2 regions of the Paenibacillus sp. GCM10012306 genome follow, and region 1 is predicted to be linked to the other one. Evidence: a T-box and tRNA genes for the amino acid it is inferred to sense, from the RefSeq annotation. Region 1 holds a T-box; the other holds one or more tRNA genes.
What was found. A T-box is a leader RNA that pairs with one kind of tRNA and senses whether it is charged. The one in region 1 lies ahead of ACFORK_RS15765 (arginine--tRNA ligase), so its partner is inferred to be a tRNA-Arg.
Positions count from the first base shown of each region.

Region 2: it has a tRNA-Arg gene. The T-box ahead of ACFORK_RS15765 (arginine--tRNA ligase) is inferred to sense a tRNA for this amino acid. The anticodon was not compared.

Region 1 is NZ_JBHRYW010000006.1:305,988-312,177, forward strand. Features, by position in the region: gene ACFORK_RS15765 (arginine--tRNA ligase) at 132-2,000, opposite strand; T-box leader at 2,044-2,269, opposite strand; gene ACFORK_RS15770 (hypothetical protein) at 2,871-2,996, shown strand; gene ACFORK_RS15775 (hypothetical protein) at 2,993-6,190, shown strand, end outside.
Region 2 is NZ_JBHRYW010000018.1:48,956-55,145, reverse strand. Features, by position in the region: gene ACFORK_RS26840 (PdaC/SigV domain-containing protein) at 250-1,356, shown strand; gene ACFORK_RS26835 (GDSL-type esterase/lipase family protein) at 1,440-2,078, shown strand; gene clpP (ATP-dependent Clp endopeptidase proteolytic subunit ClpP) at 2,209-2,805, opposite strand; tRNA gene ACFORK_RS26825 (tRNA-Arg) at 2,994-3,068, opposite strand; gene ACFORK_RS26820 (sugar-binding transcriptional regulator) at 3,389-4,441, shown strand; gene gap (type I glyceraldehyde-3-phosphate dehydrogenase) at 4,559-5,569, shown strand; gene ACFORK_RS26810 (phosphoglycerate kinase) at 5,690-6,190, shown strand, end outside.

The DNA.
Region 1 (6,190 bases):
GTTTGAATCTTAATTTCGCTTAATATAGAATAGTAAGTTAAAAAAGTCTCTGTGGTCGCGTTATACTAACGCTCCAGAGACTTTTTTAGGTTATTGCTGGCTGCCTGTTCAATTTCTAACCTTTGAACCTTCTACATCCGGTTTGGCGCGGGAAGACCCAATACGTTCAGCGCATCGCCCAGCGTGGCCTGGAACTTGCCAGTCAGCCAGACCCGGAATCTTATGCTGTCTTCTTCTCCCTTCAGAATCGGACACTGTGAATAGAAGTTATTAAACAGCGTAGCCAAGGTATGTGCGTAGGTACAGATCAGGTTCGGCGCCAGCTCCTGTGCAGCCTCATGCAGCGTATCTGTCCAGGCACTGAGATGTCTCAGCAAGGCAAGCTCTGCCGCTTCTGGTGTACTTGGGAATGGAGCCGCTGCATTCACTGTAATTCCTGCCGCTTCGGCTTTACCAAGTACACTGCCTGCCCGTGCGAAGGTGTACATCAGGTAGACGCCAGTATTGCCGGAGATTTCAGTAGCCTGCCGGAAGTCGAAGACAATCTCTGTCCCAAGATTGAAGCGCAGCAGGTAGTACCGAATGGCGGCATGAGCAATGATACGGCTAGATAGACCGCTTTTATCGGAACGGCTCTCTTCGATAGTCTCTTCCATTAAGGAAATCAGATTAGCGACCTTCACGCCGATCCCCTGGCGCCCCGACATGGCATAGGAGTTTTTGCCATCAGAGATATCAATTCCAAGCTCGGCAGCGGAAGCAGGGCTTAGTGAGACTACACCGTAGCTTACATGGTAGAGCTTCTCCGCTTGTTCGGGATAGCCAAGCACCTGCAGGGCCTGCTTCACCATCAGTTGCGGGTATTCCTGGCGATGGTCAATCACATTGATGACAGCATCCGCCTGCCCATAAGGCATGGACTGTCCGGTTAGTCCGGTAGTCCACAGTCCAGCAGCAAATTCGCTATAAGCAAAATCTTTGTCCAGTAATCCGAATTTCCACAGATGATAGGCGATATCTTTGGCAGTGTAGGTCAAAATCCCGTTGGAGCGAACCAGCACTTTATCCTGGTGGTATTCACCATTCTCCGTACCTTCTTCTGCTGTCTCTCCAGTGCCTTGTTTCAGCACCCAACAGCCGGCAAGCTTTCCTTCCGTTTCTTGAACAAAAGCTGAAGTCTGCGACAGTCGGTCGAACGCAGCCGCCCAGAAACCCTCTCTGACAATGCTGCTCTCCCAGACGAGCAGATCATAGTCAATTCCGAAGCCTTTCATCTCTTCTACATGCTCCCGCACGATCCGCTCGGCCACGAGATTGCCCAGCCAGGCGGTGTTTCCGCGGCCTTCTTCCAAGGCATGCAGGGTTTCGGACCGTTTCTCCACCATCCCAGGCTCAAGAGCATACGCCTTGTTTATTTGGGAATAAATATCCCAGCAGTAATCCCCGAAGCGAACATACTCCCCCTCCAGCGGAATGTTTTGTAGTCCCACAACCGTATCGGCGAGCTGATTACCAAGATCATCTACGTAGTTGTGCACTTCGACCTGTTTTCCTGTTCTTCTCAGTACGCGAACCAAGGTATCCCCGATACAGGAGTTGCGGAGATGGCCAATATGAGCAGCCTTATTGGGATTGATGGAGGTATGCTCTACAACAATTTTTTCATTCGAGAGCTCGGGAAGCACAAAAGAGTGTTGTGCCCAAGTCGGCCAGTGAATATACAAATTAACAAAACCCGGCGCTGCGACGGCAACTTCACGAATCAAGCCAGAACAGGCACCTTGCTGTTCAAAGGTATCCTTTATCAACCCGGCAATAATCATCGGCGCTTTGCGCAAGGTCTTGGCGAGCTGCAGTGCAATGCTGCTGGCATAATCACCATGCTCAAGGCTGGCAGGCTGTTCAATGGGGATAGGGCCTCCGGTATAAGGTACACCGAGTGTTAGGCAGACTTCCCGCACACTTTGTTCCAGACTATCTCTAATGTGTTGACTTAACATAAATACATCCTCCTTATAAATAAAAAAACAGCCCCCGTCTCTATAAAGAGACGAGGGCTGTAAGCGCTCGCGGTACCACTCCTTGTTGCCGAACTATTAAGTTCAGCCACTCGTATTAGGGTAACGGCCTTCTGCCGGGATTTCCTACTGCTTCGGTTCAGAAATCCATCTCACGGGTGCGCTTCAATATGGGGGCCGCACCGGCTTTCACTCTCCCGGCTCGCTGAGGGCTGACTTCCCATAACTACTCTCCCGATCATCGATTGTCATATCAATTATCAATTTTTCTTAGTATACCCAAAATTGCCAAGAAAGCAATAGTTAAACCCATTCTTCTACCAATCAGTATTGAAAATTAAATTTGAACTATCTTTACGAGAGGGTTATGGAAGTCTACACCGTGCGGGGTTTCAAAGAATATTACTATTTAAGGCACTAAGTTATTCATGCAGTGAAAATGATAGTGTCGTAGTTTCCAAATCTATAAAAAAGGAGATGGAGAAATGAGCTTTTGGTCGACAGGACCGATAGAGAATGCTGTGTCGCCTGTGAGCGGGATTAGACCCACTCAGCATGTTATCGTCAAAATCGATAACCGTAGTTCCAGCACGGTTTCTTCGGTCGGGATTCAAGGGTTCTATCTGAATGGTGTAAGAACAGAGTATGTCGATGAATTGTTGTCTGTTGCACCTAATCAGGTAATTACCAGAGAATATTTTGCGGATTTTGACGGCTTCGAATTCCTTTTCGAGACCCCAATCAGCCCTTGTGACGACGATCCTATTCAAATTTCGGTCTGGGGTATAGATGCTCAAGGTCAATTGGTAACTGCACATCGCCTCGTCTCCGCTGAGCTGTTAGGTGAACTGTGTGGCATCACTGGCGCAACAGGTGCACCAGGTGCAACTGGCTCGACAGGAGCTACAGGAGCAACTGGTCAGACTGGAGCGAGAGGAGCTACGGGTGCCACCGGGGCAACTGGAGCAACCGGGGTGACAGGAAATACTGGAGTACCGGGAACACCAGGAGTGACAGGTGCAACTGGGGCAACGGGAGCAACGGGAGCGACTGGAGTGACAGGTGCCACTGGAGCAACGGGTGGAACAGGAGCAACTGGGGCAACGGGAGCCACTGGAGCGACAGGAGATTCTGGTGAAACTGGAGCCACCGGAGCTACCGGAGCTACCGGAGCGACAGGTGACACTGGAGCAACGGGTGGAACAGGAGCAACTGGATCAACTGGAGCGACGGGAGACACTGGAGCAACAGGAGCAACGGGTGCAACAGGAGACACTGGAGCAACTGGGGAAACGGGAGCAGCTGGAGCAACGGGAGCCACTGGAGCAACGGGAGCAACAGGGGCAACAGGAGACACTGGTGCAACGGGAGCGACAGGAGCAACGGGAGACACTGGTGCAACGGGTGCCACCGGAGCGACAGGAGACACTGGAGCAACAGGAGACACTGGAGCAACAGGAGCAACAGGAGCAACGGGAGCAACGGGTGAAACTGGAGCAACGGGAGCAACAGGAGCAACAGGAGCAACAGGAGCAACGGGAGCAACGGGAGCAACAGGAGCAACAGGAGCAACAGGAGCAACTGGAGCAACAGGAGCAACGGGAGCAACAGGAGCAACGGGAGCAACAGGGGCAACAGGAGACACTGGTGCAACGGGTTCCACCGGAGCAACAGGAGACACTGGTGCAACGGGAGCAACAGGAGCAACGGGTGAAACTGGAGCAACGGGGGCAACAGGAGACACTGGAGCAACTGGGGCAACGGGAGCGACAGGAGCGACAGGAGACACTGGAGCGACAGGAGACACAGGAGCCACCGGAGCGACAGGAGACACTGGAGCAACAGGAGCGACAGGAGACACTGGAGCAACAGGAGCAACGGGAGACACTGGAGCAACAGGAGCCACTGGAGCAACGGGTGAAACTGGTGCAACGGGAGCAACAGGAGCAACAGGAGCAACGGGTGAAACTGGAGCAACGGGAGCAACTGGAGCAACGGGTGAAACTGGAGCAACAGGAGCAACGGGAGCAACAGGGGCAACAGGAGACACTGGTGCAACGGGAGCCACTGGAGCGACAGGAGATTCTGGTGAAACTGGAGCCACCGGAGCAACAGGTGCCACTGGAGCAACGGGTGGAACAGGAGCAACTGGGGCAACGGGAGCCACTGGAGCGACAGGAGATTCTGGTGAAACTGGAGCAACGGGTGGAACAGGAGCAACTGGGGCAACTGGTGCAACGGGAGCGACAGGTGACACTGGAGCGACAGGAGCGACAGGAGCCACAGGAGCCACCGGAGCCACCGGAGCCACCGGAGCGACAGGAGACACAGGAGCAACGGGTGAAACAGGAGCGACAGGAGCGACAGGAGACACTGGAGCAACAGGAGCAACGGGAGACACTGGAGCAACAGGAGCAACGGGAGACACTGGAGCAACAGGAGCAACGGGAGACACTGGTGCAACAGGAGACACTGGAGCGACCGGAGTGACAGGTGCCACTGGAGCAACGGGTGAAACTGGTGCAACGGGAGCAACAGGAGCAACGGGAGCAACAGGGGCAACAGGTGCCACTGGAGCAACGGGTGAAACTGGTGCAACGGGTGCGACAGGAGCCACGGGAGCAACGGGAGACACTGGAGAAACAGGAGCAACAGGAGCAACAGGAGCAACAGGAGCAACAGGAGCAACGGGAGCAACAGGGGCAACAGGTGCCACTGGAGCAACGGGTGAAACTGGAGCCACTGGTGCAACGGGAGCAACTGGAGCAACGGGTGAAACTGGAGCAACGGGAGCAACAGGAGCAACGGGAGCAACGGGAGCAACAGGAGCAACGGGAGCAACAGGGGCAACAGGAGACACTGGTGCAACGGGAGCAACAGGAGCAACGGGAGACACTGGTGCAACGGGTGCCACCGGAGCAACAGGTGACACTGGTGCAACGGGAGCGACAGGAGACACAGGAGCCACCGGAGCGACAGGAGCAACAGGAGACACTGGAGCAACAGGAGCAACGGGAGACACTGGTGCAACAGGAGACACTGGAGCGACCGGAGTGACAGGTGCCACGGGAGCAACGGGTGAAACTGGTGCAACGGGTGCGACAGGAGCAACTGGAGCCACCGGAGTCACTGGAGCAACGGGAGCGACGGGCGCCACTGGAGCAACAGGAGCCACTGGAGCTACGGGTGCAACAGGAGCCACTGGAGCAACGGGAGCAACGGGAGTGACAGGAGCCACCGGAGCAACAGGAGCAACTGGGGCAACGGGAGCGACAGGTGACACTGGAGCGACAGGAGCCACCGGAGCAACAGGAACGACTGGAACAACAGGAGCCACTGGAGCTACGGGTGTAACAGGAGCCACTGGGGCAACAGGAGCAACGGGAGCGACAGGAGCCACCGGAGCCACCGGAGCCACCGGAGCGACAGGAGCGACAGGAGCGACTGGAACAACAGGAGCCACTGGGGCAACAGGAGCAACGGGAGCGACAGGAGCCACCGGAGCCACCGGAGCGACAGGAGCCACCGGAGCGACAGGAGCCACCGGAGCAACAGGAGCAACAGGAGCCACCGGAGCAACAGGAGCAACAGGAGCCACTGGAACAACTGGAGCAACGGGAGCCACCGGAGCCACTGGGGCAACAGGAGTCACCGGAGCGACAGGAGCGACTGGAACAACAGGAGCCACCGGAGCGACAGGAGCCACCGGAGCAACGGGTGCAACGGGAGCAACAGGAGCGACGGGAACCACTGGGGCGACAGGAGCCACCGGAGCAACAGGAGCGACTGGAACAACTGGAGCAACAGGAGCCACTGGGGCAACCGGAGCGACAGGTGCAACAGGATCGGCAGGAGCCACAGGAGCCACCGGAGCCACCGGAGCCACGGGAGCCGCCGGAGGTACCGGAGCAACCGGAGCCACCGGAGTAACGGGAGCCACCGGAAGTACCGGAGCAACAGGAGCCACTGGAGGTACCGGAGCAACGGGAGCCGCCGGAGGTACCGGAGCAACAGGAGCCACAGGAACCGCCGGTTCAGGTGCCATCATTCCTTATGCTTCGGGACTTCCAGTTTCGTTGACTACAGTACTGGGTGGTGTACTGAATACATCCAGCTTGATCGGTTTTGGCACGAGCTCCATAGGTCTGAATATTACCGGCTCAGCAATTAAC
Region 2 (6,190 bases), on a different contig from region 1:
TGGCCTCTTTTTGCTGCGGATATTCCGGATACTCAATAGAAAAGGTGCGAAATCTCTCATTTTGTTTAATGAAATGTAATAACACTCACTATAATGCTGCTAATTTACTAAGGAATTGTAAAGAGAATTGTAACGACTGGATCTGGCGGGTTCTCTATAATTAGAGGAGTGGAAATGACTCGGAGGACGATGCTTCTCTCTTGGTAATGTTCCAAAGGATACATCATGATCTTGGAGGGAGAAATGACAATGAGTAAAATAGCGATGAAAAATGGTCGAAAATGGGGCGTGGGCCTGCTGGCGGCGGGGCTGCTGCTGAGCGGAGGCGTGCTGCCAGTACATACTAGCTTTGCTGCACCTGCGGTGAAGAATCCGAGTAAAGCGGACACGGTGGCTGTTCTGAAATGGAATGGTGTCCTTACACAGCAGACAGGGATCGTTCGATCTGGCGAGGTCTTTGTACCAGTAACTTTTCTGCGTGATGTCGTGAAGCTTCCGGTGAGCTACAGTCAGACGGACAGTGCCTATACGATTGGAAAAGGCAGTGCACAGACGAAGCTTCTGGTCTCCTCGTATGGGGTCTCCATCACGGTGAATAACTTTTTTATTAGGGAGTATGAAGGTCTAAACGTCAATAACCGGCTTTATGTTCCACTGGGTCTCCTGACTGACTATATGGGTTATAAAGGCGATTGGAACGCTCCTTCCGGCCGCCTAAACCTTATGGTCAGCCCGCAGAATGCGTTAAAAATCACCTCAGCGAACTATGCCAAGGGTAGTGAGGATGAAGGGGCAGTCATCAACCTCGATTACCCGCAAATAAGTGGGCTGGCTAATGCTGATGCGCAACAGAAAATTAATGCTGCACTCAAGCAGTCGACCATGAGATTTGCGGCTGGGGCCGAAGCGGACATTGCAGACAGGGACGAAGAGAGTCGTCCTTATGAATATGATGCAGGATATGTTGTGACCTACAATCAGAACGGCGTACTGAGCTTGCTGTTGAACCAGTACGGCTATACTGGAGGTGCGCATGGCATGTCTTATCGTCAGGCCTTTACCTTCTCCTTGAAGGATGGGAAACAGCTGCTCCTGCGTGATCTGTTCGGCGCTAATCCCAATTACAAGAAAGACCTGAATACCAAGCTGAGCCAGCGATTCAAAGCAGATGAAGGTTATTTTGGCGGGTTCACAGGCCTGAATACTGAGCAAAGTTACTATTTGAAAGACGGCAAGGTCGTTATCTTTTTCCAACTTTATGAATACACTCCATACGCTGCCGGATTCCCTGAATTCACCTTCACTTTTAAGGAATTGTTGCCAAATGGGAGTAGCCCGTTTTCCGCTTTAAAATAACCTCGGGACATCTTCCAGTTACCTAATCTATGTGAGACTCATATGCTGAATAGAGGTCTAGCACAGAGCGGGGAGGGAGAGTTATGGGTTTTCAGTATACGGCGATAGGCGATTCTCTGACGACGGGTTTTGGCGCGTTGCCGGGCAATGGATTCGTGCCAGTATACCGCAGAACGGCGGAATCCCGGCTAGGCGCCTTCGTGGCTTCGTCCAATCTGGGTGTCAATGGAATGACTACGGCCGACCTGGAGCAGCAGCTTCGCAGAAGCAACGGATTTCGTCAGTCGGTGCGGGAAGCGGACATTATTACAATGTCCATCGGCGGGAATGATTTGATCCATGCCGCGAAATCTGGAGGAGGTCCCTCGGGGATTTCACCCCGGGTTTTGCAAAAATCACTGCAGGAATGCCGGGAGAACTTTGCCGGAATTATGTCTTCGCTTAGACAATTGAAGGCGGGTACACGGGAGCCTTATATTATAAGAATAGTGGGATTGTATAATCCCTACCCTCAGATAGCGGAGGCGACAGCGTGGGTACGCCAGTTCAACCAGTATGCTTCTGGCTATAGCAGTCGGGTGGTTGGATTTGCTTCGATCTATGGTGATTTTGCTGGTAACGAGCGGAGCCTACTATCCATTGACCATCTCCATCCCAATGGACGGGGATACCGGGTGATTGCGAACAAGCTGGATGGGCTGCGGTACGGGATGCTGTACTGAGTAACTGGTGCAGGTGTTGTTAAAGGTTGTTTACTTAAAACGATGAGTTCCAAGCGTGTAAAGTTCGATACGTTAAAAAAAGCCCCTGAATCTGCATCGCGGATCCAGGGGCTTTTGCATGCTCGGAGAATTAAACTCCAGGTACCAGTGTCTTCTCAATCACCTTATCGACAATACCGTATTCGGCAGCATCAGCAGCGCTCATGAAGTAGTCACGATCTGTATCTTTCTCGATACGCTCCAGCGGCTGGCCAGTACGCTCAGACAGAATACGGTTCAGCTTGTCACGCAGCTTCAGGATGCGGCGGGCGCGGATTTCGATATCCGTTGCCTGTCCCTGAGCTCCGCCCAGCGGCTGGTGAATCATGATCTCGCTGTTCGGAAGCGCAAAACGCTTGCCCTTGGCGCCAGCGTTGAGCAGGAACGCTCCCATGGAAGCAGCCATGCCCACACAAATGGTGGAAACGTCAGGCTTAATGTATTGCATTGTATCAAATATAGCCATACCAGCAGTGATTGATCCGCCAGGACTGTTCACATAGAGGTGAATATCCTTCTCCGGGTCCTCAGCTGCTAGGAACAGCATTTGGGCGATGATGGAATTGGCCACCACGTCATTAACCTCCGTTCCGAGGAAAATGATGCGGTCCTTCAGCAAGCGGGAATAGATGTCATAAGCGCGTTCACCGCGGTTGCTCTGTTCTACTACCATTGGGATATAACTCACGTGGAAAACCTCCTTGGTATTGGCTCTTCGAATGTGTTCATTTGTTACTCTTACCGTAATAACCACATGATAAACAAATTCAAACAAAAAGTCAAAGAAAGTCAAACTTAGTTGCAAAAAAAAGAGCCACATCATGGCACTTTGGTTAAAAACAATATAGAACTCACAATTGAAGCTATTAAAAATAGTGGCGCGCCCGCCAAGAATCGAACTTGGATCTCAGGCTTCGGAGGCCTACGTCATATCCATTGGACCACGGGCGCAACAGAAATTATTATAATACAAGAAGATTACAATTGCAATGTATTAATATCAAAGCGTTGAAATCTTTCTTTTAGCGGGTCTTATGAAAATCGTACAAGCCCGTCCACCCTGCGGATTATCCAGCAAAAGAGGGGGGTAAAGCCCTTACATCCCGTGATATATGTATAAGATGAAAAGAGGTTGTGAATTCTACTCTCGGAAGACTTGCGCTTCGCTCGAAATTTGGTTAGAATATGGGTGGGACTTAAAAAGTTAACCCGGGACGTTTTAAGACCATGAACGAGGGAATAGAGAAAGACGAAGTTGCAGGAGTGAAAGCATGCGTAATTTATTGGAAATCCAAAAGCAGCTTCTGCCTGATCTCATGGAAACCCTTAAGAGACGGTACACGATTCTTCATCAGATCATGTTGTCCGATATTATCGGGCGCAGAACGCTGGCCGCTTCCCTGGATATGACGGAGCGGGTGCTGCGAGCCGAGACGGATCTTCTGAAATCGCAAGGGCTCATCGAGATCGAGAGCGTAGGCATGCGCATTAGCGATGCCGGTCGCAGACTGCTTGACCTGCTGGAGCCGATCGCCAAGAGCCTGTTTGGCCTAGATGATCTGGAAGAGAAAATCCGCACAACCTATGGTCTTAGTAAAGTTATTATAGTACCGGGTGACTGCGAATCGTCACCTTTCACCAAACGTGAGCTTGGACGCGCTGGCGCCAAGGCGCTACTCGGTGTATTGCGTTCAGACGATACTATTGCCGTCACAGGCGGCTCAACGCTAGCCGAGATGGCCGATCAGTTGTCCCCCCCGCTATCCCATTCCTATAAGGACGCCTGGTTTGTACCGGCGCGTGGAGGGCTGGGAGAGAGTATGGAGATTCAGGCTAACACGATCGCATCTACGATGGCCAAACGGGTAGGCGCGAATTACCGGCTGCTGCATGTACCGGACCTGCTCAGCGAGGATGCTTTTCAGTCCCTTGCGCTGGACTCCAATATTGGAGAGATCGTTGGCATCATCCGCCGCTCACGGATCATCGTGCACGGTATCGGTGACGCCCTGGAGATGACCCGCCGCCGTAATCTGGATGAAGCCACAGTGGCCGAAATTCAGGGAGAAGGAGCGGTAGCCGAGTCTTTCGGTTATTACTTCAATGAAGAGGGCAAGGTGGTTCACACCATGCTCACCATGGGACTGCGTCTGGAGGATATCATGCGGACGGAAGTCGTCGTCGGAATTGCCGGCGGCAAACGTAAGGCCAAAGCCATCCATGCGATGCTTCGTTTCGGGCAAGAGGATATTCTGATTACCGATGAGGCCGCTGCGGTGGAGATTGGTAGAGAAATCGACAGTGAAATACAGCTTCCTTTATAGTTTTACAGAAAATGGGGAGCAACGTTAATTATTTTGCATTATACTTAATATTGTTGTCTTGACAAGCTTTACGGCTTGTCTTGAATAAATAAAAAGAAATCTAGGAGGAACTATTCAATGAGTGTAAAAGTAGGTATTAACGGTTTTGGACGTATTGGCCGCCTTGCTTTCCGCCGTATTCAAAATGTAGAAGGTATCGAAGTGGTAGCAATCAATGACTTGACTGACGCTAAGATGCTTGCTCATTTGCTTAAATATGATACAACTCAAGGCACTTTCAAAGGCGATGTTGAAGTGCATGATGGATTCTTCAAAGTAAACGGTAAAGAAGTTAAGGTTCTTGCGAACCGCAACCCAGAAGAATTGCCTTGGGGCGACCTTGGCGTTGACATCGTACTGGAGTGCACAGGCTTCTTCACAACTAAAGAAGCAGCTGAGAAGCACCTTAAAGGCGGAGCTAAGAAAGTAGTTATCTCTGCTCCAGCTACTGGCGACATGAAAACTGTCGTTTACAACGTTAACCATGACATCCTTGATGGTACTGAAACTGTTATCTCCGGTGCTTCTTGCACAACGAACTGCCTAGCTCCAATGGCTAAAGTTCTGAACGACAAGTTCGGTATCGTTGAAGGTTTGATGACTACTATCCACGCTTACACTGGCGACCAAAACACTTTGGATGCTCCACACTCCAAAGGTGACTTCAGACGCGCTCGTGCAGCAGCTGAGAACATCATCCCTAACACTACCGGTGCTGCTAAAGCAATCGGTCTGGTTATTCCAGAACTGAAAGGCAAACTTGACGGTGCGGCTCAACGCGTTCCAGTAGCTACAGGTTCCCTGACTGAGCTGGTAACTGTACTTGAGAAGAACGTAACTGTTGAAGAGCTGAACGCAGCAATGAAAGAAGCTTCCGATCCAGAAACTTACGGCTACACTGAAGATGAAATCGTATCTTCCGACATTAAGGGCATCACTTTCGGTTCCCTGTTCGATGCTACACAAACTAAAGTATTGACTGTTGGCGACAAACAACTGGTTAAAACTGTTGCTTGGTATGACAACGAAATGTCCTACACTGCTCAATTGGTTCGTACTTTGGAGCACTTCGCAAAAATCGCTAAGTAATATCACTTTTATATAAGCATTATCTATAGAGCGGAAACAGATGTTCCTTGTTTCCGCTCTTTCTAAATGCATTCCTTGTAATTCCTGTTCGGATAAACTATGGGTGTGGAGGAAACTGTCATGAACAAAAAAAGTGTACGTGATGTAGAAGTAAAGGGTAAACGCGTATTCGTGCGCGTCGATTTCAATGTTCCTGTAGAAGATGGTAAGATTACAGATGATACTCGTATCCGTGAAACGCTACCTACGATTAAATACTTGATCGAGAACGGTGCAAAGGTCATTCTGGCCAGCCATATGGGCCGTCCTAAAGGTCAATTCGTAGATTCCATGCGTTTGACAGTTGCTGCTGAGCGTCTGTCCGAGCTGCTCGGCAAACCAGTGGCAAAAGCAGATGAAGCGATTGGTGAAGCTGTTAAAGCTAAAATCGCTGAGCTTGGCGAAGGCGATGTTCTCGTTCTTGAGAACGTTCGTTTCTACCCTGGTGAAGAGAAGAACGATCCTGAACTGGCGAAGCAGTTCGCAGAACTGGCTGACCTGTTCGTGAATGACGCTTTCGGCGCGGCTCACCGTGCACATGCATCCACAGAAGGTATCGCTCACTTCCTGCCAGCGGTATCG